DNA from 3 places in the Thauera aminoaromatica genome. Region 1 is predicted to be linked to each of the others. Evidence: predicted binding sites of a transcription regulator. Region 1 holds the regulator's gene; each other region holds the start of a gene.

Region 1 (7,690 bases):
GCGGCAATCGGCGAGCATCTCGACGACCTGGTCGGACGCTTGCAGCCACGCCGGCTCGCCTTCTGCTGGCCCTACCGCGCCGAGCCCGACCTGCGCCCGTGGGTGCAGGCCTGGCGTGCGGCCGCGCCCGGGCGGGTGGCGGCCTTGCCGGTGGTGCTCGAGCGCCATGCGCCGATGATGTTCCGCGCGTGGACGCCGGGCGTGCCGATGCCGCTCGACCGCCATGGCATCCCCCACCCGGCGGACGGCGAGGCGGTCGAGCCCGAGCTGGTGCTGATCCCCCTCAATGCCTTCGACGAACGCGGCTACCGCCTCGGCTACGGAGGGGGCTACTTCGACCGCACGCTGGCGGTGCTGCGCACCGTGGCGGTGGGCGTGGGCTTCGAGGTCGGGCGCGTGCCCGACACGCTGCCGCAGGAGTTCGATCGCCCGATGGACTGGCTGGTGACCGAGGCGGGGGTGGCGAAGCCGCGCGCCTGAGCGGCGGCTGCAACCCTGCACGGCCTGCCTGCGGGGCTCAGCTCCCGGACAGGAACATGCGGTAGGCGGGGTTGTCGGTCTCGGCCACGTAGTCGTAGCCGAGCCGCTGCAGGAAGGCGTCGAAGGCGTCCTTGTCGGCCGGCGGCACCTGCATGCCGACCAGCACGCGGCCGAAGTCGGAGCCGTGGTTGCGGTAGTGGAACAGCGAGATGTTCCAGTCCGAGCGCAGGTTGGAGAGGAAATTCATCAGCGCGCCCGGGCGCTCGGGGAAGACGAAGCGGTATACCACCTCGTTTTCCACCTGCGGTGCGCGTCCGCCCACCATGTAGCGCACGTGCGACTTGGCCATCTCGTCGTCGGTGAGGTCGAGCGCAGGCAGCTCGTGGCGCTCGAGCATCTCGACCAGGCGTCCGACCTCGCTGCGGTTGTGCACGGTGACGCCGACGAAGATGTGGGCGCGCTCGGCGTCGGCGTAGCGGTAGTTGAACTCGGTGATGTTGCGGTTGCCGAGCACGCTGATGAACTTGCGGAAGGAGCCCGGCTTCTCGGGGATGGTCACCGCGAGCACGGCCTCGCGCTGCTCGCCGAGCTCGGCGCGCTCGGCGACGAAGCGCAGGCGGTCGAAGTTCATGTTGGCCCCCGAGGCCACCGCCACCAGGCTCTTGTCGCGCAGCTTGTTGCGGCGGGCGTACTCCTTGGCGCCGGCGACGGCGAGCGCGCCGGCGGGCTCGAGGATGGAGCGGGTGTCCTCGAAGACGTCCTTGATCGCGGCGCAGATGGCGTCGTTGTCGACCACGATCATCTCGTCCACATACTGCTGGCACAGGCGGAAGGTCTCGGCACCGACCTCCTTGACGGCGGCGCCGTCGGCGAAGATGCCGACCTGCTCGAGCGCGATGCGCTTGCCCGCGGCGAGCGAGCGCGTCATCGCGTCGGCGTCCACCGCCTCGACGCCGATGATCTTCGTCTCCGGGCGCAGGCGCTTGATGTAGGCCGCCACGCCGGCGATCAGCCCGCCGCCGCCGACACAGCAGAACACCGCGTGGATCGGCTTCGGGTGCGCGCGCAGGATCTCCAGGCCCACCGTGCCCTGGCCTGCGATCACGTCGGGGTCGTCGAAGGGGTGGACGAAGGTGAGTTTCTCGCTCTTCTCGAGCTCGAGCGCGTGCGTGTAGGCGTCGGAATAGGATTCGCCTGCGAGCACGACCTCGCCGCCGCGCGCCTTGACCGCGTCGATCTTGATCTGCGGCGTGGTGCTCGGCATCACGATCACCGCGCGCACGCCCAGCCTGGCCGCCGACAGCGCCACGCCCTGGGCGTGGTTGCCCGCCGAGGCGCAGATCACGCCGCGCTTCAAGGCCTGCGGCGACAGGTTCGCCATCTTGTTGTAGGCGCCGCGGATCTTGAAGCTGAACACCGGCTGCATGTCCTCGCGCTTGAAGTAGATGCGGTTGTGCGTGCGCGCCGACAGGTTGGTGGCGAGGTCGAGCGGTGTCTCGACGGCGACGTCGTACACCTGCGCGTTGAGGATGCGTTCCAGGTAATCGGGAGTGGAGCTCATGGCCGGCCAGTAGGCTGCTGCAAAGCGATCGAGCGTAACAGCCGGCGGCGCCGTGCCGCAAGTGCGGGTGGCTCAGTCGGCGCGGTAGGCCTCTTCGGCGTGCAGCGCGCGCGCCTGGCGGTCGATGAATTCCTGGGTGGAGTCGATGCCGCGCAGCTTGAGGATGGTCGAGCGCACTGCGGCCTCGAGCAGCACCGCGAGGTTGCGTCCCGCGGCCACCGGCAGCACGACGCGGGCGACCTTCACGCCGAGGATGTCCTGCGTCTCCTGCTGCAGCGGCAGCCGGCAGGGGTCGTCGGGACCGGGTTGGCGGCGGTCGAGGTGGCAGATCAGGCGCAGGCGCATCTTCCGCCGGCACGCGGTCTCGCCGAAGATGGTGCGGATGTTGATCAGGCCGAGGCCGCGCACTTCGATGAAATCCTGCAGCATCTCGGGGCAGCGGCCCTCGAGCACCGTGGGCGCGATGCGCGACAGCTCGACCACGTCGTCGGCGACAAGGCCGTGGCCGCGCGAGATCAGCTCGAGGCCGAGCTCGGATTTGCCCGCGCCGGAATCGCCGGTGATCATCACGCCGAGCCCGAGCACGTCCATGAACACGCCGTGCAGCGAGACCTTCTCGGCGAGCTCGCGCGACAGGTAGAGGCGGAGCTGGTCGATCACGCTCGCCGAGGGGTGGCGCGCGGTGAACAGCGCGACGTCGTGCGCCTCGCAGATGCCGTGGAGGATGTTGGGGATCTCGCAGCCGTCGGCGACGATGATCGCGGGGGGGTGCGCCGAGAGGATCTCGTTGAGGTGGTGGGCGACCTTCTCGTTCGCCTGGCGTTGCGCCCACGCGAGCTCTGCGGCGCCGAGCACCTGTAGCCGGGTGGGGTGGATCAGGTTGAGGTGGCCGACGAGGTCGGCCGGCCAGATGCGCTCTTCGGCGACCGACAGACGGGCACCGATCGGTCCGCTGACGTGGACGAGGCTCAGGCTTTCGCGGTGCGCCTCATACAGCCGGGTCAGGCTGGTTTGCCGCATCGGCACCCCAATTCACGAACAGGCGGTGGATCTGTGCGGCATCCGTCGCGCCGTGCAGGGTCTCGCGGAACTCGCGGTCGCTGAACATCTGCGCGAGCTCGGAGAGCAACTGCAGATGGGTTTCGTTGGCCTGTTCGGGCACGAGCAGCACGAACAGCATGTCCACCGGACGGCCGTCGGGAGCATCGAACTGCACCGGGGTGGCCAGGCGCAGAAAAGCGCCGGCGGCGTCCTTGAGCCCCTTGATGCGGCCGTGCGGGATGGCGATGCCCTGACCCAGTCCGGTCGAGCCGAGGCGTTCGCGGGTGAACAGGCTGTCGAACACGGTGCTGCGGGCGATGCCCTGGTTGTTCTCGAACAGCAGGCCGGCCTGTTCAAAGACGCGCTTCTTGCTGCTCGCGTCGAGATCGATCACCACGTTGGAAAGCGGCAGGAGTTGGGATATCAGGCTCATTCGCAGGTGGGCTCGCGCACTCTTCCGTCAGCTGCCGCCAGGGGGGCGGGAATCCGGTCCGGGGCGTGTGCGGCCGCGCTTCGTGAAAACGCGCGCATTATAACCACACCCCGGACGGGGAGCTTCAAGCCGGTCCTCAGGCCTCGGGGACCTGGTGCTTGAGCGACTCGTGGTTATGGTCGGACTGCTTCTGCTTGTACTTCTGAACCTGACGGTCGAGCTTGTCGGTCATCGCGTCGATCGCCGCGTAGAGGTCGGCGTCGTCCGCTTCGACGAAGAGGTCCTTGCCGCGCACGTGCAGCGTCACCTCGGCTTTCTGCTTGAGCTTTTCGACCGACAGGATGACGGTGACGCTGGTGACGTTGTCGAAATGGCGGATGACGCGATCGAGCTTGGAGGTCACGTATTCGCGGATGGCGGGGGTGACTTCGACGTGGCGCCCGGTGATGTTCAGATTCATGGATGACTCCTGTTGTTGTCAGAGGGATTTGCGCAGGCTGACCGGCGGGATGTTGAGGGACTCGCGGTACTTGGCGATCGTGCGCCTCGCCACGACGATTCCCTGTTGGCCGAGAATTTCGGCGATCTTGGCGTCGGACAGCGGCTTCTTGCTGTCCTCCGCGTCCACCAGCTGGCGAATCAGCGCACGAATCGCCGTGGAGGAAGCCGCACCGCCGGTGTCGGTCGCGACATGACTGCCGAAAAAATACTTGAGCTCGAAGACTCCGCGCGGCGTCGCCATGTACTTCTGCGTGGTGACGCGCGAGACGGTGGATTCGTGCAGCTCGAGCTGGTCTGCGATCTCCCTTAGGGTGAGTGGCCGCATCGCCACGTCCCCATGATCGAAGAACTGCCGTTGCTGGTCAACGATGGCCTGGGACACGCGCAGGATGGTGTCGAAGCGCTGCTGGACGTTCTTGATCAGCCAGCGCGCCTCCTGCAGCTGCCCGCCGAGGCCGCCGCCCTGTGCGCGGTTCTGCTGCAACAGGCTCGCGTACAGGCGGTTGATGCGCAGGCGGGGCATCGCTTCCTGGTTCAGGCTCACGGTCCATTGGCCGCGCAGCTTGCGCACGACGACGTCGGGCAGCACGTAGCGCGTCTCGGCGGTGGAGTAGCGCGAGCCGGGGTGGGGGTCGAGGCTGCAGATCAGGGCCTGCGCTTCGCGCAGACCCTCGTCGTCACAGCCGGTGAGCTTGCGGATACGGGCGAAGTTGCGCTCCGCGAGCAGTTCGAGGTGGCTGGTCACGATCTCGAGAGCGAGAGGGCGTATCGGGCACTCGGGCAAGGCCTGGAGCTGCAGGGCCAGACATTCCTGCGGGCTGCGCGCGCCGATCCCGGCCGGCTCGAGGCTCTGCACGTGGCGCAGGGCGATGGCGAGCTCGTCGAGATCGACCTCGGCGTCCTGCGGCAACAGCTCGAGGAGATCTTCCAGCGGCTGGTGCAGGTAGCCGTCGTCGTCGAGTGCCTCGATCAGGAAGCGCACCAGCGCGCGGTCGCGGTCGGACAGGGGCGAGAGGGCGACCTGCTGGTCGAGGTGTTCGCGCAGCGACACGCCGGCGGCCTGGATGTCCTGGTAGTCGCCGTCCTCGTCGTCCTCGCTGCGGCTGGACGCGCCCTGACCCACGTTGGACCAGTCGATGCCCTCGTCCTCGCTGCTGCCTTCGCCGCCCTCGTGCGTGATCGACTCGCCCGCCGGTTCGGCGGCGGGTTCCGGCGCGGCTTCGCGCTCGGGCGCGTTGCCCGGCGGCGGCGCGGGGGCGTAGTCGACGCCGCCGTCGCCATCCTCGCGCTCGAGCATGGGATTCTCGAGCAGCACGCGCTCGATCTCCTGGTTCAGCTCGATCGTAGACAGCTGCAGCAGCTTGATCGACTGCTGCAGCTGGGGCGTCAGCGTGAGGTGCTGGGAGAGCTTGAGCTGGAGGCTGGGTTTCATCGCGGTCGGCAGGAGGGCGGGCTCACAGGCGGAAGTGCTCGCCGAGGTAGACCTGGCGCACGCGCTCGTTCTCGATGATCTCGGTAGGCTCTCCGCTCGCCAGCACGCGACCTTCGCTGATGATGTAGGCGCGGTCGCAGATGCCCAAGGTCTCGCGCACGTTGTGGTCGGTGATCAGCACGCCGATACCGCGCTCCTTGAGGAAGCGGATGATCTTCTGGATGTCGATGACCGCGATCGGATCGACCCCGGCGAAGGGCTCGTCGAGCAGGATCAGGCGCGGGTCGGTGGCGAGCGCGCGGGCGATCTCGCAGCGCCGGCGCTCCCCACCCGAGAGCGAGATCGCGGTGTTGTCGCGCAGGTGATGGATGCCCAGTTCCATCAGCAGTTCCTCGAGCCGCTCCTCGATCTGGCGGCGTTCGAGCCCCTGGAGTTCGAGCACGGCGCGGATATTCTCGGCCACGCTGAGCTTGCGGAACACGCTCATCTCCTGCGGCAGGTAGGACAGGCCCAAACGCGCGCGGGCGTGGATCGGCAGGTGGGTGAGGTCGGTGCCGTCGAGGGCGATCTGGCCGCCGTCGGCGCGCACCAGACCCACAATCATGTAGAAGCAGGTGGTCTTGCCGGCGCCGTTGGGACCGAGCAGGCCGACGACCTCGCCCGAGCCGACCTCGAAGCCGACGTCATGCACCACGGTGCGCGCCTTGTAGCGCTTTTGCAGGCCGGCGACCTTAAGCAGACTCATCGTAGGGCTCTTTCAGCAGCTTGCGGATCAGCTCGGGGGCGAAGCCCCGGGTTTGCAGGAAGCGCGCCTGGCGCGCCCATTCGCGTGCGTCGGCGGGTGGGGTGGCGAAGCGGCCGTGCAGCACCGCGCGCGCCCGCTCGATCTCGGATTCTACGCACTCGTCGGCGAGCGCCTCGTCGATCCGGTCACGGTCGATGCCTCGCCGCACGAGCTCGTTGCGCAATCGTGCGGTGCCGAAGCGCGCCGCCTTGCCGCGCACGAAGGCCTCGGCGTAGCGCTCGTCGGACTGCAGGCCGAGCTCGCGCATGCGCTCGAGCACCGCTTCGATCTCGGCCGGCTCGCCATGGGGTGCGAGCTTGCGCGCAAGTTCGGCGCGCGAGTGGTCGCGCCGGGCGAGATGGCGGAGCGCACGTTCGCGCAGGCTCGGCTCGCCCATGTCGGTGCCGACGGGGTCAGGCCTCGGCCGGCGCCGGGGCGGACGCGGCGGCGGGCGGCAGCTCGGGCAGGCCGACCGCGACCCGCACCTTGTTCTCGATCTCGCGGGCCAGCACCGGGTTGGCGCGCAGGAACTCGCGCGAGTTGTCCTTGCCCTGGCCGATCTTGTCGCCCTTGTAGGCGTACCAGGCGCCCGACTTGTCGACGATCTTGTGCTCGACGCCGAGGTCGATGATCTCGCCTTCGCGCGAGATGCCCTCGCCGTAAAGGATGTCGAAGTGGGCTTCCTTGAACGGTGGCGAGACCTTGTTCTTGACCACCTTGACGCGGGTCTCGGAGCCGACCACCTCGTCACCCTTCTTGATCGTGCCGGTGCGGCGGATGTCCATGCGCACCGAGGCGTAGAACTTGAGCGCGTTGCCGCCGGTGGTGGTCTCCGGGCTGCCGAACATCACGCCGATCTTCATGCGGATCTGGTTGATGAAGATCACCAGGGTATTGGTGCGCTTGATGTTGGCGGTGAGCTTGCGCAGTGCCTGCGACATCAGGCGGGCCTGCAGGCCGGGGAGCTGGTCGCCCATCTCGCCCTCGATCTCGGCCTTGGGGGTGAGCGCGGCGACCGAGTCGATGACCACGATGTCCACGCCGCCCGAGCGCACCAGCATGTCGGCGATCTCGAGCGCCTGTTCGCCGGTGTCGGGCTGCGAGATCAGCAGATCCTCGATGTCGACGCCGAGTTTTTCCGCGTAGCCGACGTCGAGCGCGTGCTCGGCGTCGATGAAGGCCGCGGTGCCGCCGAGCTTCTGCATCTCGGCGATGACCTGCAGGGTGAGCGTGGTCTTGCCGGAGGATTCGGGGCCGTAGATCTCGACCACCCGACCGCGCGGCAGACCGCCGAGCCCGAGCGCGATGTCGAGTCCGAGCGAGCCGGTGGAGACGGTCTGGATGTCGCGCTCGATGCTGCCGTCGCCCATGCGCATGATCGAACCCTTGCCGAACTGCTTTTCGATCTGCGACAGCGCCGCGGAGAGGGCTTTGGCCTTGTTTTCGTCCATGGAAGTG
Region 2 (7,690 bases), 1.9 Mb from region 1:
GACCCAGCGCTGGCGCGGCGCGGGGAACATGCTCGCGAAGGACTCCTGGAAGCCCGGGCGGACGCTGGCGCGGTAGCGCAGTTCGGCGAGCTCGTCGTTCACCAGGCTGCGGTCCCAGGCGAAGCAGTCCATGATCCGGCGCATGTTCTCGAACGAGGGTGTGTAGCCCCACACCGCGTCCAGCCCCGGCGTGATCGGAAAGTGCACGCCCACGCTGCCCATCAGCACCAGCCGGCGCACGCGCTGCGGGTGGCGGATCGCCAGCGCCAACGCGAGCGCGCCGCCGAAGGAGTTGCCCACCACGTCTGCCCGCTCCAGCCCGAGCGCATCCATCAGCCCGAGCGCCTGCGCGACCCAGGTGTCGATGTCGTAGCGCAGGTCGGCACGCCGCTCGGTGAAGCCGAAGCCCGCCATGTCGGGCGCGATCACCCGCATGCGCTGCGCGAGCGGCGCCAGCACCAGGCGCCAGTTGGCCCAGGCGGAGACGCCGGGACCCGAGCCGTGGATGAAGAGCGCGGGAAAGCCCTCGCCGAGGTCGTGGTAGTTGGTCAGGATGCCGGCCGCGTGGATGCTGCGGCCGATCTCCGGATCGTCCGCAGCGGTCGCTGGCGCCGCCGGTTGCGCGCTGGACATGATGCTCATCCGTCCGTCCTCGCCCGTCTCAGATCTTCTTGAACAGCGGGCTGCGTACCTGCTGCACGTCCGCCGCGGAGAAGAACTTCTCCATGTAGATGTCGCGCTCGAACAGGCGTCCCTGCATCAGCGCGGTGATGCAGGCGTCGATCATCAGCGGCGGGCCGCACAGGTAGGCCTTGTGGCCGCGGAAGTCGTTGTCGAAGTGTGCCGTCGCCGCCTCGTGCACATAGCCGCGGAAGCCTTCCCAGCCCGAATCCGCGGGCTCGTCGGACAGCGCCGGCACGTAGGTGAAGTTGGAGTGCTTCGCCGCGAGGGCGAGGAATTCGTCGTGGTAGTAGAGCTCGGCGCGGTTGCGCTGGCCGTACACCAGGGTCATCTGCCGTGTGTCGCCGGCCTCGAGCAGGTCGAGGATCATCGAGCGCGGGCTCGACAGACCCGAGCCCCCGGCCATGAACAGCAGCGCCTCGGGCGCCGACTTGCGCACGAAGAAGCGCCCGTAGGGGCCGGACAGGCGCACGCGCTCGCCGACCTGCAGCTGCTCGTGGACCCAGGTGGTGCCGCGGCCGCCAGGCACGATGCGGATGTTGAGCTCGACCTCGCGGCCGGTGGACGGCGGGTTGGCGAGCGAGAAGGCGCGGCTGTATTCCCCGCCCTCGAGGAAGAAGTTGATGTACTGGCCGGCCTGGAAATGCATCGGCTCGTCGGTCTCGATGAACACCGCCTTGATCGTCGGCGTCAGCGCCTCGATGCGGGTCACGGTGCCGGGGAAGTCGCGCACCGGGATCGACTCGGCGTCGGGATCTTCCTCGATCTCGGCCTCGATGGTCACGTCGGACTCGAGCCGGGCGCAGCAGGCCAGGGTCTTGCCCTCGTCGCGCTCAAAGTCCATCAGCGCGAAGCTGGAGGCCTCGCCGTGGTCGATCTCGCCGTCGAGCACCTGCACCTTGCAGGTGGCGCACAGGCCGTGGCAGCAGGCGTGGGGCAGCCAGATCCCCGCGCGCAGCGCGGCGTCGAGGATGGTCTGGCCCTCCTCCACCTCGATCGTCTGGCCGATCGGTTCAATCGTCAGTTCGTAGCTCATGGTGCGCTTCCGTTCTTGTGCGTTCTCTGGCGGGGTGCGCGGGGTGCGGCGCGCGCCGCACCCCGGTGGGGGGGGGGCGATCAGCTGCAGGAGCCCTTGATGCCGGTGAGGCCGGGCGTGCGGAAGCGGATCACGTCCTTGTGCTTGAGCCCGTTCTCGGCCAGCGACTTGTCGAAGTCGGGCGCGAACGGCTTGCCCGACTTGAGCCACTCCGCCTTCGCCCAGTCGATCTGCGCGAAATCGGGGTGGTAGCCGAAGGCGGCCTGCATCGGCCTGGCGACGACGTCGCCGAAGCGCATGGTCGACGGGAAGGGGAAGGCGAAGGGCGCGCAGAACAGCAGGTGATCTTCCCAGCCGATGTACAACAACTGGGCTCCGTGGAACTTGTCCTGCGTGTCAGCGGGGGCGAATTCGTACTTCGAAATTGCGGCAACAGCCATGTCTTGTCTCCTAGCGATCGCTTGATCGCTGCGAGCACCGAGGCGCCCGCAGCGTGCGTGGGTCAGATGTTCTTCGTCGCCTGGCCGCGCCACTCGGCGAAGTTCTTCTTGTCCTCGGAAATGTCGAAGTCGAGGTTGTCGCGGCCGTGCTCCAGCTTGTAGTACTCCAGCACCGCGGCGAGCGGGTCGAAGCCCTCCACCGTCGGGTCGGTGCCCTCGGGGAAGCAGTTGCCCTGGTAGATCTGGTGCACCGGCAGCCAGGCCTGGACGTACTTCTCCGGCTCGTGCTCGAAGATCTCCTTGCAGTGGTCGGAGCAGAAGTGGTACTTGTCGCCCTTGTAATCGACCTCGCGGTAGCAGATCTTGGTCGCGTCGCCCGGCTCGGTGAAGATCATCGGAATCTGGCAGGTCTGGCACAGCATGGGCAGCGTCTTGTTGTAGAAGCGATTGCCCTTGGCGGCTTGCTCGCGCCAGAACTCGTAGCGCGGGCGGTAGTGCTTGTCGAAGCTGTTCGGGTACTTCGCCGACAGCCAGGCCATTTCGTCCTCGTCCGGCATCCAGGTGTGGAAGTTGGTGACGGCACAGTAGTTGTAGAAGGTGCTCCAGGCCTGGTGCGACAGGTGGTCTTTTTCGAGGGCGATCTGGGCCGCGCAGTCGGGCATCTTGATGCCGTAGCGGGCCAGATCCTTGAACAGCGCGCCGCCGTTCTGCTCGAAGTAAACCTCCCAGGCCTCCTTCCAGCTCATCGTGCGCTTGGGCAGCATGTAGTCCATCATCATCGCGACGAGGGTCAGCACGCGGTAGCCGCGCCAGGTCCACTTGTCGATCCAGCGCTGCACGATGGGCACGTTGGCCGGGTCTTGCTGCAGGATGAACTTGATGACTTCGAGGCCCAGGGTCATGTGGCGGGCTTCGTCGGACTGGGCCGAGAAGCCGAAGGTCATGGTGCCCATGTCGCCGTTGTAGGCCGCGCCGGAAACGAAGGGCACGAACAGCAGGTTGGTCAGCACGTACTCGAACGAGAAGCCGATCGACACCATGAACTCGAACGGGCCGGCGGTGATGGCGTCGTCGAAGAAGCTCTTCGGCACCGACAGGAACCACACGCGGTCGTGGGCATGATGGAAGTCATGCATGCCGTTGTAGTACTTGTTGTAGTTCGAGACGGCGTGGACCTGGGTCTGGGCGTGACGGATCTCGTCGAGGGACTGCATCAGGCAGGCGACGCGCGGGCCGGGGCCGGGGAACTGGCGGCCGGCGTGGGCGAAGCCGCGGTGCGCCATATATTCGAGCGGGCTGATGCCGCTGATGAACAGCTTGACCGCGTTGATGTAACGCGCGTCGGTGACGTTCAGATGGCCGTTGTTCTGGTTGAAGGCGTCGATGATCGCGTACAGCTTGCGTTCCTTCTCGGCCTGGTACTTCCAGTAGGCGTCCATGGTCAGGCGGAACGGGTCTTCCCACTTGTCCCAGTCATGGATCTTGATCCCCTCGTAGGCGATGTACGGGTAGATGTCTTCCATCTTCTGGTAGGACGGGGTCCAGTCGAGGCCCCGCGTCATCACGGCATAGCGCTCTTTCAGGCCGAGCTTCTTCTTGGCGACTTGCATGTCCATTTTCGTGTCTCCTCGGGGTCTCAGGATTTCCAGAACAGGGTGATTTCGTCGTCGGTCTGATCGAGGTTGCCCGACATGGTGATCATGTTGACCTGCAGCTCCTGCAGGTCGTAGTCGCGGCCGATGAGCTCCTCGATGGTCTCGCGACGCACGACGAGGCGGCCGTCGGCGTTGATCTTCACCATCGCCGGCTGCTCATCCACGACGGCGCCGGGGTTGTCCTGCAGGATCGCCTCGATGATCGGGCGGGTGTCTTCGTTGGTCTGCAATGCGAGAAATACGGTCGACATTGAATGCTCCGCTCAGAGGGCGACGCCGGCCTTGGCCATGCGCGCGTTGAATTGCTGGACGACTTCGCCGAGGACTTCGTCCGAGCGGTCGCCGAGGGCGATGCGCGCGACCGGCAGCAGCGCTGCGGCCGCGCGATCACGCCACTGGCTCAGCCAGCGCGCCATGACTTCCTTGTTCTCGGGCGACTCGGCCGCGGCGATCTTCACCGTGGCGTCGACCCACTTCCGGGTCTCGGTGAACCAGTCGGTCATGAACTGGGTGAGCATCGCCACCGGCGTGCCCCCCTGGGACGACAGCACGTCGTCGATGATGGTTTCGTACACCAGCGGGTAGAGCAGGCCGTCGAGCGCGACGTTCTGCGCCACGAAGAGCTCCACCGGGTCCTTGATCACGAAGGAATCCTCGACGTAGCGGCGCAGGCCCTGCCAGGCGTCATCGTCCATCCAGGCGCGCTTGGCCTCGTCCAGCGCCTCGACGTCGCCGAGCAGCAGGCCGACGCGGGTGAGGTACTGGGCGATCCCGAGCTGGTCCATCGCCTGGTAGATGTGCGGCTGCGAGAAGCCCGTGCCGTAGCTGTAGGCACAGACGCTCGCGTTGTTCATGTTCGAGCCCCAGGCCACGTGCCGCAGCGGCAGCAGCAGTTCGAGCACGGTCTTGCGCACGGACTCGGGCAGGGTTGCGGCCAGGCCGCGGTTCTCTACGAAGTCGAAGTTGGCCTCGGCGGTGTCCTGCTGCTTGGCGCGCGCCAGGGTGTAGGCGCCGTAGTAGAACTGGCGCGGATCCTTGAAGGCGTACCAGTCGGCCATCTTGATCGCGGTGCGCGAGGCATCGTAGATGTCGTGCTCGGGATCCCAGGTCGGGCGGTAATGGAAGTTCGCCGTCTGCTGCATGTCCAGCGTGCCTTCCTGGTAGCGCGACGCGGGCTTGTCCGCGCCGATGCGCCGGACGATGTTGTCGAACGTCTGCCGCAGCGGCTTGATGGTGACGGTGCGCAAATCGATCTGCGTGGAATCTCCTCCTGTGTACTCGTCTGTCGGCGCTCAGCGGAAGCGCTGGTGGGTGGCTTGATGCAGGTTCCAGTTCCAGTCCCCGGACTCGTCCTCGCCCTTCGTTTCCTCCACGCGGGGCTCCAGGAAGACGACGTGGTTCGACTGGCAAAAGGAGTCGTAGGCGTCGGACGGCAGCAACATCTCCGCGAACAGCTCGGGGTCGCCGATGGCGAACTCGAATTCCACGAAACCGTCCGGACGACGCTCGATCAGACGGACGAACTTCCGGTTCAGGTCCACCGCCGGTTCGCTGTTCTTCATGGCCCACACTCCTTCGGATTGATCAACACGGGCTGGCCGCAGGGAACTACTTAACAAGTTCCGTGCCAATTTCAGAAAACCCACGTTTATAGCCTGATTCAGCCACTTTCTCGATATTCCAAGCCTGTGGCGACGACTACCCGCTTCACCAAATGATCAAATCCAGCGTCTCGTTGATTATTTGATTTAGTCTATTTATTGCCATGCAGCAAGCCGTCTGGCCGGCGAGTCGTCCCACCCCGCTTGCCGGGCAGCGTCACTCCGCGCTCATGCTGAAGAAGGACAGGATCGGCGAGATGGTGAAAAGTCCGGCTCCTTGTCCTACGCCGTTTCTTTTTCTCGAGATTTTCTACATAATCGAAAGGATTTCGTGCCACCCGAAGCCAATCGGCCTGAGGTAATCTGATCGCTTCGCCCGGCCACCACGACGACCCCGGAAACCAACCGCCGCAGAGCGGAAGCGAAACCCGCCTGGAGGAGACCAATTGGCCAGCATCCAATACCCGGAGAACGCCGACCTGCGCAGCCTGCTGCGCTTCGCCGCGGAGGACGGCCTCATCTGGCTCGGCGAGCACCGCATGCTGCTGCTGCACGCCGGCGCAATGGCCGAGCTGCGCAAGGAGCTGATCGAATCGGTCGGCCGCGAGCAGGCGCGCCGCATCCTCACCCGCATGGGCTTCGCCTCGGGGATGCGCGACGCCGAGCTGGCACGCAAGACACGCAGCGGCAGCGACCTGGCCGACGCCTTCGTGATGGGGCCGCAGCTGCACATGCTCGAAGGCTGCGCGCGCGTCGAGCCGGTACGGCTCGAGTTCGGCGGCCCGGGCAACAGCTTCTACGCCGAATTCCTGTGGGAAAACGCCTGGGAGGCGGAGGCGCATGTGCAGGCCTTCGGCGAATCCGCCGAGCCAGTGTGCTGGATGATGATCGGCTATGCCTCCGGCTACACCAGCGCCTTCACCGGGCGTTTCATCCTCTTCCGCGAGACCGAATGCGCGGCGACCGGGCAAGAGCGCTGCCGCATCGTCGGTCGCCCTGCCGAGGACTGGCCCGACGCGGACACGCTGCTGCCCTACTTCCAGGCCGACTCGATCGTCGGCCGCCTGCTCGAGCTGCGTGAGGAGATCGAGGCCATGCGCCGCACGATCTCCTGTCCGCGCCGCACCCCCGACCTCATCGGCAGCTCCGCCGCCTTCCTGCACGCCTACGACCTCATCGGTCGCGCCGCGTCCACGAACGTGTCGGTGTTGCTGCTCGGCGAGACCGGCGTCGGCAAGGAGCGCTTCGCCCGTACCCTGCACGAGATGAGCGCGCGCAAGGACGAGGCCTTCGTCGCGGTCAACTGCGCCGCGCTGCCCGACGAGCTGATCGAATCCGAGCTCTTCGGCGTCGAACGCGGCGCCTTCACCGGCGCGCACACCTCGCGCGCGGGCAAGTTCGAACGCGCGCATGGCGGCACCCTCTTCCTCGACGAGGTCGGCGAGCTGCCGCTGCCCGCGCAGGCCAAATTGCTGCGCGCGCTGCAGGAAGGCGAGATCGAGCGCCTCGGCGACGAGCGCACGCGCAAGGTCAACGTCCGCCTCGTCGCCGCGACCAACGTCGACCTGCAGAAGGCGGTCAATGCCGGCACTTTCCGGCGCGACCTGTACTACCGCCTCAACGTCTATCCGGTCACCATCCCGCCGCTGCGCGAGCGCACCGGCGACATTCCCGCACTGGTCGAGGCCATGGTGCGCCGCTTCGAAACCCTGCACGGCAAGCGCATCGCCGGCCTCAGCGACAAGGCGATGCACGCACTCAAGCTGCACGCCTGGCCGGGCAACGTGCGCGAGCTCGAGAACGTGCTCGAGCGCGGCGTGATCCTCGCGCCCCAGAACGGCCAGATCGAGGTCGAGCACCTCTTCATCGGCACGCTCGACGAGCACGCCCGCGAGCACTCGCTCAGCGCCCAGGGCGGGCTCGAAACCGCGCGACGCGCGCAGCAGGATCTCGCCGCGGCGGTACTCGACTCGGGGATGTCGCTCGACGCCTTCGAGCAGCGCCTGCTGCAGCACGCGGTCGAGCGCGCCAACGGCAACCTGTCGGCGGCGGCGCGACTGCTGGGCATGACGCGGCCGCAGCTGAACTACCGCATCAAGAAGCAGGGGGCGTAAGGCGCGAGGAGGGGCGCATGCGGGCCCCTCCCCTAGGACCAACGGAAGCATGCCCGTTGCGGCCGCAGACGGAAAAAAGCCACCGCACGGAAACCGTACGGTGGCTTTTTTGGTGGCGGAGTGGACGGGACTCGAACCCGCGACCCCCGGCGTGACAGGCCGG
Region 3 (7,690 bases), 270 kb from region 1:
AGTGCTCCGCATAGCGCTTGTTGGCCGAGATGAAGGGCCACAGGCTCTCCATGACCTCGGTCACGGCCTGCAGAAACTCGGGCTGGCCGGGGTTGCGCTGTTCGACGTAGGCCAGGAACTCCTCGAGGGACTGATATTTCATGATGTTGGACCCATGGATTGATTGAAGACAGGTTTTTCTTGCGCACGCGCACACGCGATGGCCTCGGTTTTACCCGAGGCCATCGCGCAGTGCAGGCCAATATTGTGCATCAACTCCCCTCTTTGGTGCATGATCTTCGTCAAACCTGCGCCGACTATGACGTTTGACGCATTCATGCACCGTTCTTGTGCGTAACGATGAATGTCATCCGACCCTGCGTTCAGGCGCCGTGCATGGACCGGGAATGACCCAGGGGTTATCCTGACCGTGCACGTGTAGCCAAACCAACGACAGGGAGGTGTTCATGGGGCTGTTCGCATTCATCAAGGAAGCCGGCGAGAAGCTGTTCCGGACGGGCGAGGCCAACGCGGCGGCCGCCGATCCGGCCGCGGCCAATGCCAGGGCGGCGCAGGCGATCCATAACTACATCGTCGCGCTCAAGCTCGCGCCGGCGGACCTGGGCGTGAGCTTCGACGCCGCGAAGAGCCTGGTCGTCGTCAGTGGCACCGCGCCCGACCAGGCCACGCGCGAGAAGATCCTGCTCGCCGCCGGCAACGTCGCTGGCGTGGCCGAGGTCGAGAACCGCCTGTCGGTGGCGCGTGCCGAACCCGAGGCGCAGTTCCACACCGTGGCGCGCGGCGACACGCTGTCGGCGATCGCCAAGAAGTACTACGGCAACGCCAACCAGTACCCGGCGATCTTCGAGGCCAACAAGCCGATGCTGAGCCACCCGGACAAGATCTATCCTGGCCAGGTGCTGCGCATCCCGCCGCAGGCCTGATCACGCATCACCGGCAGGCGGCTTTGCGCTTGCCCCGCCGAGGCCCGGGCCGTTACGCTCGGGCCTCTTCCGTTTCCGCCTCCGCAAACATCCACCATGGCCCGCATCCGGATCGAGCTGCCCGAGCGCTTCACCTTCTCCACCGACATCCCGCTGCTGGTGTCGCACATCAACTACGGCAACCACCTCGACAACGCCCAACTGCTCGGCATCGTCTCCGAGGCGCGCGTGCGCTTCCTCAAGTCCATGGGCTATGGCGAACTCGACGTCGAAGGCCTCGGCATCATCGTCGCCGACGCCGCGCTGCAATACCGCTCCGAGGCCTTCCACGGCGAGACCATGCGGGTGGAGATGGGCGCGGCCGACTTCCATGAGCACGGCTGCGACCTGGTGTGGCGCATGGCGGAGGCGGCCAGCGGACGCGAGGTCGCGCGCGGCAAGACCGGCATCGTCTTCTTCGATTACGGCCAACGCCGCAAGGCGACGGTGCCGGAAGGTTTCGGCCGCCGCTTCGTTCCGGCCTAGGCACCCGTGGAGCGCGCACGCGTCGCGGTCGTCGGTGGCGGCCCCGCCGGCCTGATGGCGGCGGGCGCGCTCGCCGAGCGCGGCTGCACGGTCACGGTGTACGACGCCATGCCCTCGGTCGGGCGCAAGTTCCTGCTCGCCGGGCGCGGCGGGCTCAACCTCACCCACGCCGAGCCCCTGGCGGACTTCCTCGGCCGCTACGGCGCCCGCCGCGACACGCTCGCGCCGCGCATCGAGGTCTTTCCGCCGCAGGCGCTGCGCGAATGGGCGCACGGCCTGGGTGTCGAGACCTTCGTCGGCAGCTCCGGCCGCGTCTTCCCGCAGGAGATGAAGGCCGCGCCGCTGCTGCGCGCCTGGCTCGCCCGCCTGCGCGCGACCGGCGTGCGCTTCGCGGTGCGTCACCGCTGGCTGGGCTGGGCGGAGGATCCCGCGCAGGATGGCGCGCTCCGCGCGGGCCTGCAGCACCTGCGCTTCGCCACCCCGGACGGCGAGCAGACGGTCGAGGCCGACGCGCTCGTGCTCGCGCTCGGCGGCGGCAGCTGGGCGAAGCTCGGTTCCGATGGCGCCTGGGTGGCACCGCTGCGCGCCGCCGGGGTCGAGATCGCCGACCTGCTCCCGGCCAACTGCGGTTTCGACGTCGTCGGCCCCGCCGGCACGGGCTGGAGCGCGCACTTCCTCGATCACTTCCGCGGCCAGCCGCTCAAGTCCGTCGCCGCACGCTGCACCGACCCCGCCGGCCGCGTCCATGCGCGCGCCGGCGAATGCCTGATCTCCGCCACCGGTATCGAAGGCGGCCTGGTCTATGCGCTCTCCGCGCCGCTGCGCGACACCCTGCTCGCGCGCGGCGAGGCCGTGCTCGAGCTCGACCTCGCCCCCGGCCGCAGCCTCGAGCGCCTCGCCGCCGAGCTTGCCCGCCCGCGCGGCAGCCGCTCGTTTTCCAGCCACCTGCACAGCCAGGCCGGCATCAAGGGCGTCAAGGCCGGCCTGCTGCGCGAATGCCTGGCGAAGGCCGAGTTCGACGATCCCGCCCGCCTCGCCGCGGCCATCAAGGCCATGCCGCTGCGCCTCGTCGCCACGCGCCCGCTCGACGAGGCCATCAGCAGCGCCGGCGGCGTGCGCTTCGAGGCGCTGGATGCGCAGCTGATGCTGCGCGCCCGCCCCGGCGTCTTCGTCGCCGGCGAGATGCTCGACTGGGAAGCGCCTACCGGTGGCTACCTGCTCACCGCCTGCTTCGCCACCGGCCTCGCCGCCGGAACCGCCGCCGCCGACTGGCTGTCGCAGCAACCCCGACCGCCCTGCCCCTGACGCCTCACTCCTTCCGCCTCACGCCTCACTCTTCACGCCTCGCACCCCAATGAACCTCCACCCATTCCTGGTCGCAATCGAAGTCGGCGGCACCCTGGCCTTCGCGATGTCCGGCCTCATCGAGGCCACCCGCAAGCGCATGGATATCGTCGGCGTGTTCTCGGTCGCCTTCGTCAGCGCCTTCGGCGGCGGCACCCTGCGCGACATCCTGCTCGACCGCCGCCCGCTGTTCTGGATCGAGAACCAGGAATACCTCTGGCTGGTGCTGGCCATGGTGGCGACGACGCCGCTATGGCTGCAGACCCTGCGCCACAAGGTCGGCGGCCGCCTGATGGAGCTCGCCGACGCGCTCGGCCTCGGCCTCTTCGCCATCTCCGGCGCCACTCTCGCCGACGCCGCCGGCATGCCGGTGCTGGTGTCGATGATGATGGGGGCGATCACCGCGGTGTTCGGCGGCGTGTCGCGCGACGTGCTGTGCAACGAGGTGCCCAAGGTCTATAGCGACCACCGCCCCTACGCCATGTGCGCGCTGTTCGGCTGCGGCGTCTTCCTCGCGCTCGACGCGATCGGCCTGCCGCTGCCGATCGCCACCCTGGCCGGCATCGCCGCCGCTACCGGCTCCCGCCTGCTCGCGCTCGTCTTCGACGTGCGCCTGCCGGCCTGGCCGGCGCATCGGGACTGAACGCGGGGTCGGCGAACGACCGCCTGCCAGTTACCAGTTCGACTCGCGCTCGGCCGTCGCGGTGATGCGGTGGATCGACAGGTCGGCGCCGTTGAACTCTTCCTCGTGGTCCAGGCGCAGGCCCACCGCGAGCTTGAGCCCGCCATAGACGAGCACCCCGCCGGCGAGCGCGACGGCGATCCCGAGCGCGGTCATGATCGCCTGCGAGGCGAACGCCACCCCGCCCAGCCCGCCCAGCGCCTGGCTGCCGAAGATGCCCGCCGCCAGCCCGCCCCAGGCGCCGCACAGGCCGTGCAGCGGCCACACCCCGAGCACGTCGTCGATCTTCCAGCGGTTCTGCGTCAGCGTGAACATCACCACGAACAGCCCCCCCGCCACCGCGCCGACCACCAGCGCACCGAGCGGGTGCATCACGTCCGAACCCGCGCACACCGCCACCAGCCCGGCGAGCGGCCCGTTGTGCACGAAGCCCGGGTCGTTGCGCCCGGCCGCGAGCGCCGCCACCGTGCCGCCGACCATCGCCATCAGCGAGTTGATCGCCACCAGCCCGGAGATGTTCTCCAGGCGCTGCGCCGACATCACGTTGAAGCCGAACCAGCCCACGATCAGGATCCACGCGCCGAGCGCGAGGAAGGGGATCGACGAGGGCGGATGCGCCGAGATCTGCCCGTTGCGCGCATAGCGCCCGCGCCGCGCGCCCAGCAGCAGCACCGCCGGCAGCGCGATCCAGCCGCCCATCGCATGCACCACCACCGAGCCGGCGAAGTCGTGGAACTCCGCCCCGAAGCTCGCCTTCAGCCAGGCCTGGATGCCGAAGGCCTGGTTCCACGCGATGCCCTCGAAGAAGGGATAGACGAAGCCGACGAGCAGGAAGGTCGCCGCCAGCTGCGGCTGGAAGCGCGCGCGCTCGGCGATGCCGCCCGAGATGATGGCGGGGATCGCCGCCGCGAAGGTGAGCAGGAAGAAGAAGCGCGTGAGCTCGAAGCCGTGGTGCTCCACCAGCGCGCCGGCGCCGGAGAAGAAATGCACGCCGTAGGCGATGCCGTAGCCGATGAAGAAATAGGCCAGCGTCGACACCGCGAAGTCGGACAGGATCTTGACCAGCGCGTTGACCTGGTTCTTCCGCCGTACCGTCCCCACCTCCAGAAAGGCGAAGCCGGCGTGCATGGCGAGCACCATGATGGCGCCCAGCAGGATGAACAGCACGTCGTTGCTCGTTTGAACGGGTTGCATGATGCCTCCGAAAGTGACGGGCATCCTTAGCAAGCACCGTTCCAGTGCGATGAATCGGGCGGAATCCAATGCGTCACGCCATGATGGTGCGCAGAAGACGCACCAGAGGGGTGCGTTCGTCAGGCAGCGCGCACCGTGGCGGGGCGTGGCGAGGAGCTCGTCATCGCGCGTGCCGGCCAAGCCGTCGCAGCGCGGACCGCCTGCCGTCCCGTACGCCGCAGGATCGCCGGCTCGTCGAAGAACCGCAGGTGTCGAGAGCCGACATGTCCGGCCAAGCGGGCGTATGATCCGCAGCCGACAAGCGCCAGTTGCGGCGCAGCAGCATGACCCGAAGGAAGTCTTGACTTGAAGGTTCGAGAGGTCCAGCACCCGGCGCACATCGTTCCGTTGGCCTTCCTGATCACGATCCTGATCGGGACCGCGCTGCTCATGCTCCCGGTCTCCCGCGCGGATGCCGTCGGCGCGCCCTGGATCGCGGCCCTGTTCACCGCGGTGTCGGCCGTGTGCGTGACCGGCCTGGTGACGGTGGACACCGGCACCTACTGGTCGTCGTTCGGGCAGTGGGTGATCATGGCGCTGTTCCAGATCGGCGGCTTCGGGATGATGACCGCCGCCACGCTGCTCGGGCTGCTGGTCAATCGCTCCTTTCGCCTGCGCACACGACTCACGGCGCAGGCGGAAACCCACACACTCGGGATCGGCGACGTCAGCAGCGTCGCCAAGCTCGTGCTGTTCGTGACCGTGATCGTCGAGGTGATGACCGCACTGGCGCTGGCTCTGCGTTTGCATCTCGGTTACGACCTGCCTTTGGCCGAGGCTGCCTGGAGCGGCCTGTTCCATTCCGTCTCGGCCTTCAACAACGCCGGCTTTTCGATCCACGCCGATGGCTTGATCCGCTACGCGTCCGACAGCTACTTCCTTGCACCCGTCATGCTTGCGATCGTGATCGGCGGTCTCGGCTTTCCGGTGCTGCAAGACCTCCGCAACAAGCTCAGGGACCCCCAACATTGGTCGGTGCACACCAAGCTGACACTCGTGGGAACGGCCGTGCTGCTGGCTGGCGGCGCGATCCTGCTGCTTGCCTTCGAGTGGGCGAACCCGCGCACCCTCGGATCGATGCCGGCAGGGGACAAGCTGTTGTCGGCGATCTTCGCGTCGGTGTCGGCACGCACGGCCGGATTCAACTCGATCGATATCGGTGGGCTGACGCACGAGAGTCTCGGCCTGCACTACTTCCTGATGTTCATCGGCGGCGGCAGTGCCGGCACGGCCGGTGGCGTGAAGGTGGGCACGGCGATGATCCTGGTGATGCTGGTCATCGCCGAGATCCGCGGCCGGATGGACACCGAGGCCTTCGGCCGGCGCATCAGCCATTCGGCCCAGCGCCAGGCCATCACCGTGCTGGTCCTCAGCAGTGCGGTCGTCGTGCTGGGCACGGTGTTCATCCTGCACACCACCGAGATCGCCACCGACCGGGTCATCTTCGAGGTGATCTCGGCCTTCGCGACGGTCGGCCTGTCCACCGGCATCACTGCAGACCTGCCGGATTCCGCCCAGCTGATGCTGATCCTGCTGATGTACATCGGCCGGGTCGGCACCATCACATTGGCGGCGTCGCTCGCGCTCGGCGAGCACCGCATGCCCTTCCGCTATCCAGAGGAGCATCCCGTTGTTGGCTAGGTTATTTACAGAGCAGTTCGCCTTCTCGAAAGGCGACAGTGTGGTCGTGATCGGCCTCGGGCGCTTCGGGGGAGCCGTCGCCAATTCGCTGATGCAGCTCGGGCACGACGTGATGGGCATCGACCGCGATGCGGAGCCGGTGCACGAATGGGCGGATCTGCTCACCCATGCGGTGCAGGCGGACTCGACCAGTGCGATGACCATGCGCCAGCTCGGCGTGGGCGACTTCGCGCACGCCATCGTGGGGATCGGCGGCGACCTGGCCGCGAGCCTGATGACGGTGATGGCGCTGACCGAACTCGAGATCCCGGACATCTGGGTCAAGGCCATGACGCCCGAGCACGGCAAGATCGCCGAGCGCATCGGCGCACATCACGTGGTCTACCCGGAGGCCGACATGGGCGAGCGCGTCGCGCATCTCATCAGCGGCCGCATGATGGACTACATTGAATTCGACGACGGCTTTGCGATCGCGAAGATCCAGGCGCCGAGCGTCACGCACGAGCGCTCGCTCGCGGAATCGGCGGTGCGCGAGCACTTCGGCGTGACGGTCGTCGGCATCAAGCGCGCACACGAGGATTTTCAGCACGGCAAGCCGGGCAGCGTCGTGTTGCCGGGTGACCTGCTGATCGTTTCCGGACCGACGAAGAAGGTCGAGGCGTTTGCGGCCAGCGGTCGGCGCCGATAGCTGGCCAGCGTCGAGGTGGCGGCTGCGCTGCGACCGTGCCGGCCTGTGCAATGCTCTCATTCCCGGAAAGGCCGCGGAAGATGCTCAACTGGATCCTGAATCAATTCAAGCGACAGTCGGCCGAGGATCTCGAGCGGGCGCGGGAAATGGTAAAGGCCGCGGAAAGGGGGCACTCGCACCCGGACCTCGGGAAGGCACGCGATGTTGCGCGCACGCTCGGAATCGAAGTGGATGTCCATGCGAGCGCCGAGCAGCTCATCCAGGCAATCCGCCGTTACCTCGCGCGCCACGGCGAGATGTGAACCCGACCGCGCAAGACGCCGAACGAGCGCTCGAGCCGGGGGACGCCGACCGGCAGCACGGCAGCTTTTGAAGGATCCTCATCGGCTGGGAATCTGTCGTGGGAACATCGGGGTGATGAATGTCTCTTCCGCATCCGGTCGAGACCGCCACCGTCGGTTTGCCGCGCCCCAACGCGGGTTCGGGGCTGGGAGTGTTTCAGTCCGGCCAGATCGAGACGACCATACCCGTTTCGCCCTGCCGCTGCGAAAGGTGGAGGTTTCACTCCGGCCAGTGGCAACCGCTGGAACGGCGCGCCGGCGGGTGGGCCGTGATGACGGGTCCGTGGCGTTGCGGGCGCTTGGGTCAGGCGAA

The links. The regulator sigma-54, encoded in region 1, starts transcription at its own class of promoters, with help from an activator protein. The targets are predictions, from matches to a motif close to TGGCACGCTTNCTGCTNA.
Region 2: a site for sigma-54 is predicted at 5,425-5,442, ahead of TMZ1T_RS14915 (phenol hydroxylase subunit). Genes of this name have one in related genera too.
Region 3: a site for sigma-54 is predicted at 4,695-4,712, ahead of TMZ1T_RS02205 (ammonium transporter). Genes of this name have one in related genera too.

The regions. Positions count from the first base shown of each region.
Region 1 is NC_011662.2:787,375-795,064, forward strand. It holds gene TMZ1T_RS03420 (5-formyltetrahydrofolate cyclo-ligase) at 1-480, shown strand, start outside; gene ilvA (threonine ammonia-lyase, biosynthetic) at 518-2,041, opposite strand; gene hprK (HPr(Ser) kinase/phosphatase) at 2,114-3,061, opposite strand; gene ptsN (PTS IIA-like nitrogen regulatory protein PtsN) at 3,030-3,515, opposite strand; gene hpf (ribosome hibernation-promoting factor, HPF/YfiA family) at 3,652-3,975, opposite strand; gene TMZ1T_RS03445 (RNA polymerase factor sigma-54) at 3,994-5,448, opposite strand; gene lptB (LPS export ABC transporter ATP-binding protein) at 5,471-6,193, opposite strand; gene recX (recombination regulator RecX) at 6,180-6,629, opposite strand; gene recA (recombinase RecA) at 6,646-7,683, opposite strand.
Region 2 is NC_011662.2:3,365,176-3,372,865, forward strand. It holds gene TMZ1T_RS14885 (alpha/beta fold hydrolase) at 1-642, opposite strand, end outside; gene TMZ1T_RS14890 (NADH:ubiquinone reductase (Na(+)-transporting) subunit F) at 662-1,717, opposite strand; gene TMZ1T_RS14895 (phenol hydroxylase subunit P4) at 1,798-2,157, opposite strand; gene TMZ1T_RS14900 (aromatic/alkene/methane monooxygenase hydroxylase/oxygenase subunit alpha) at 2,220-3,773, opposite strand; gene TMZ1T_RS14905 (MmoB/DmpM family protein) at 3,794-4,063, opposite strand; gene TMZ1T_RS14910 (aromatic/alkene monooxygenase hydroxylase subunit beta) at 4,076-5,059, opposite strand; gene TMZ1T_RS14915 (phenol hydroxylase subunit) at 5,105-5,374, opposite strand; gene TMZ1T_RS14920 (sigma-54-dependent Fis family transcriptional regulator) at 5,860-7,527, shown strand; tRNA gene TMZ1T_RS14925 (tRNA-Asp) at 7,641-7,690, opposite strand, start outside.
Region 3 is NC_011662.2:516,069-523,758, forward strand. It holds gene gdhA (NADP-specific glutamate dehydrogenase) at 1-142, opposite strand, end outside; gene TMZ1T_RS21010 (hypothetical protein) at 139-318, opposite strand; gene lysM (peptidoglycan-binding protein LysM) at 447-923, shown strand; gene TMZ1T_RS02190 (acyl-CoA thioesterase) at 1,020-1,448, shown strand; gene TMZ1T_RS02195 (TIGR03862 family flavoprotein) at 1,455-2,753, shown strand; gene TMZ1T_RS02200 (trimeric intracellular cation channel family protein) at 2,803-3,435, shown strand; gene TMZ1T_RS02205 (ammonium transporter) at 3,466-4,668, opposite strand; gene TMZ1T_RS02210 (TrkH family potassium uptake protein) at 5,014-6,348, shown strand; gene TMZ1T_RS02215 (potassium channel family protein) at 6,341-7,036, shown strand; gene TMZ1T_RS02220 (hypothetical protein) at 7,117-7,338, shown strand.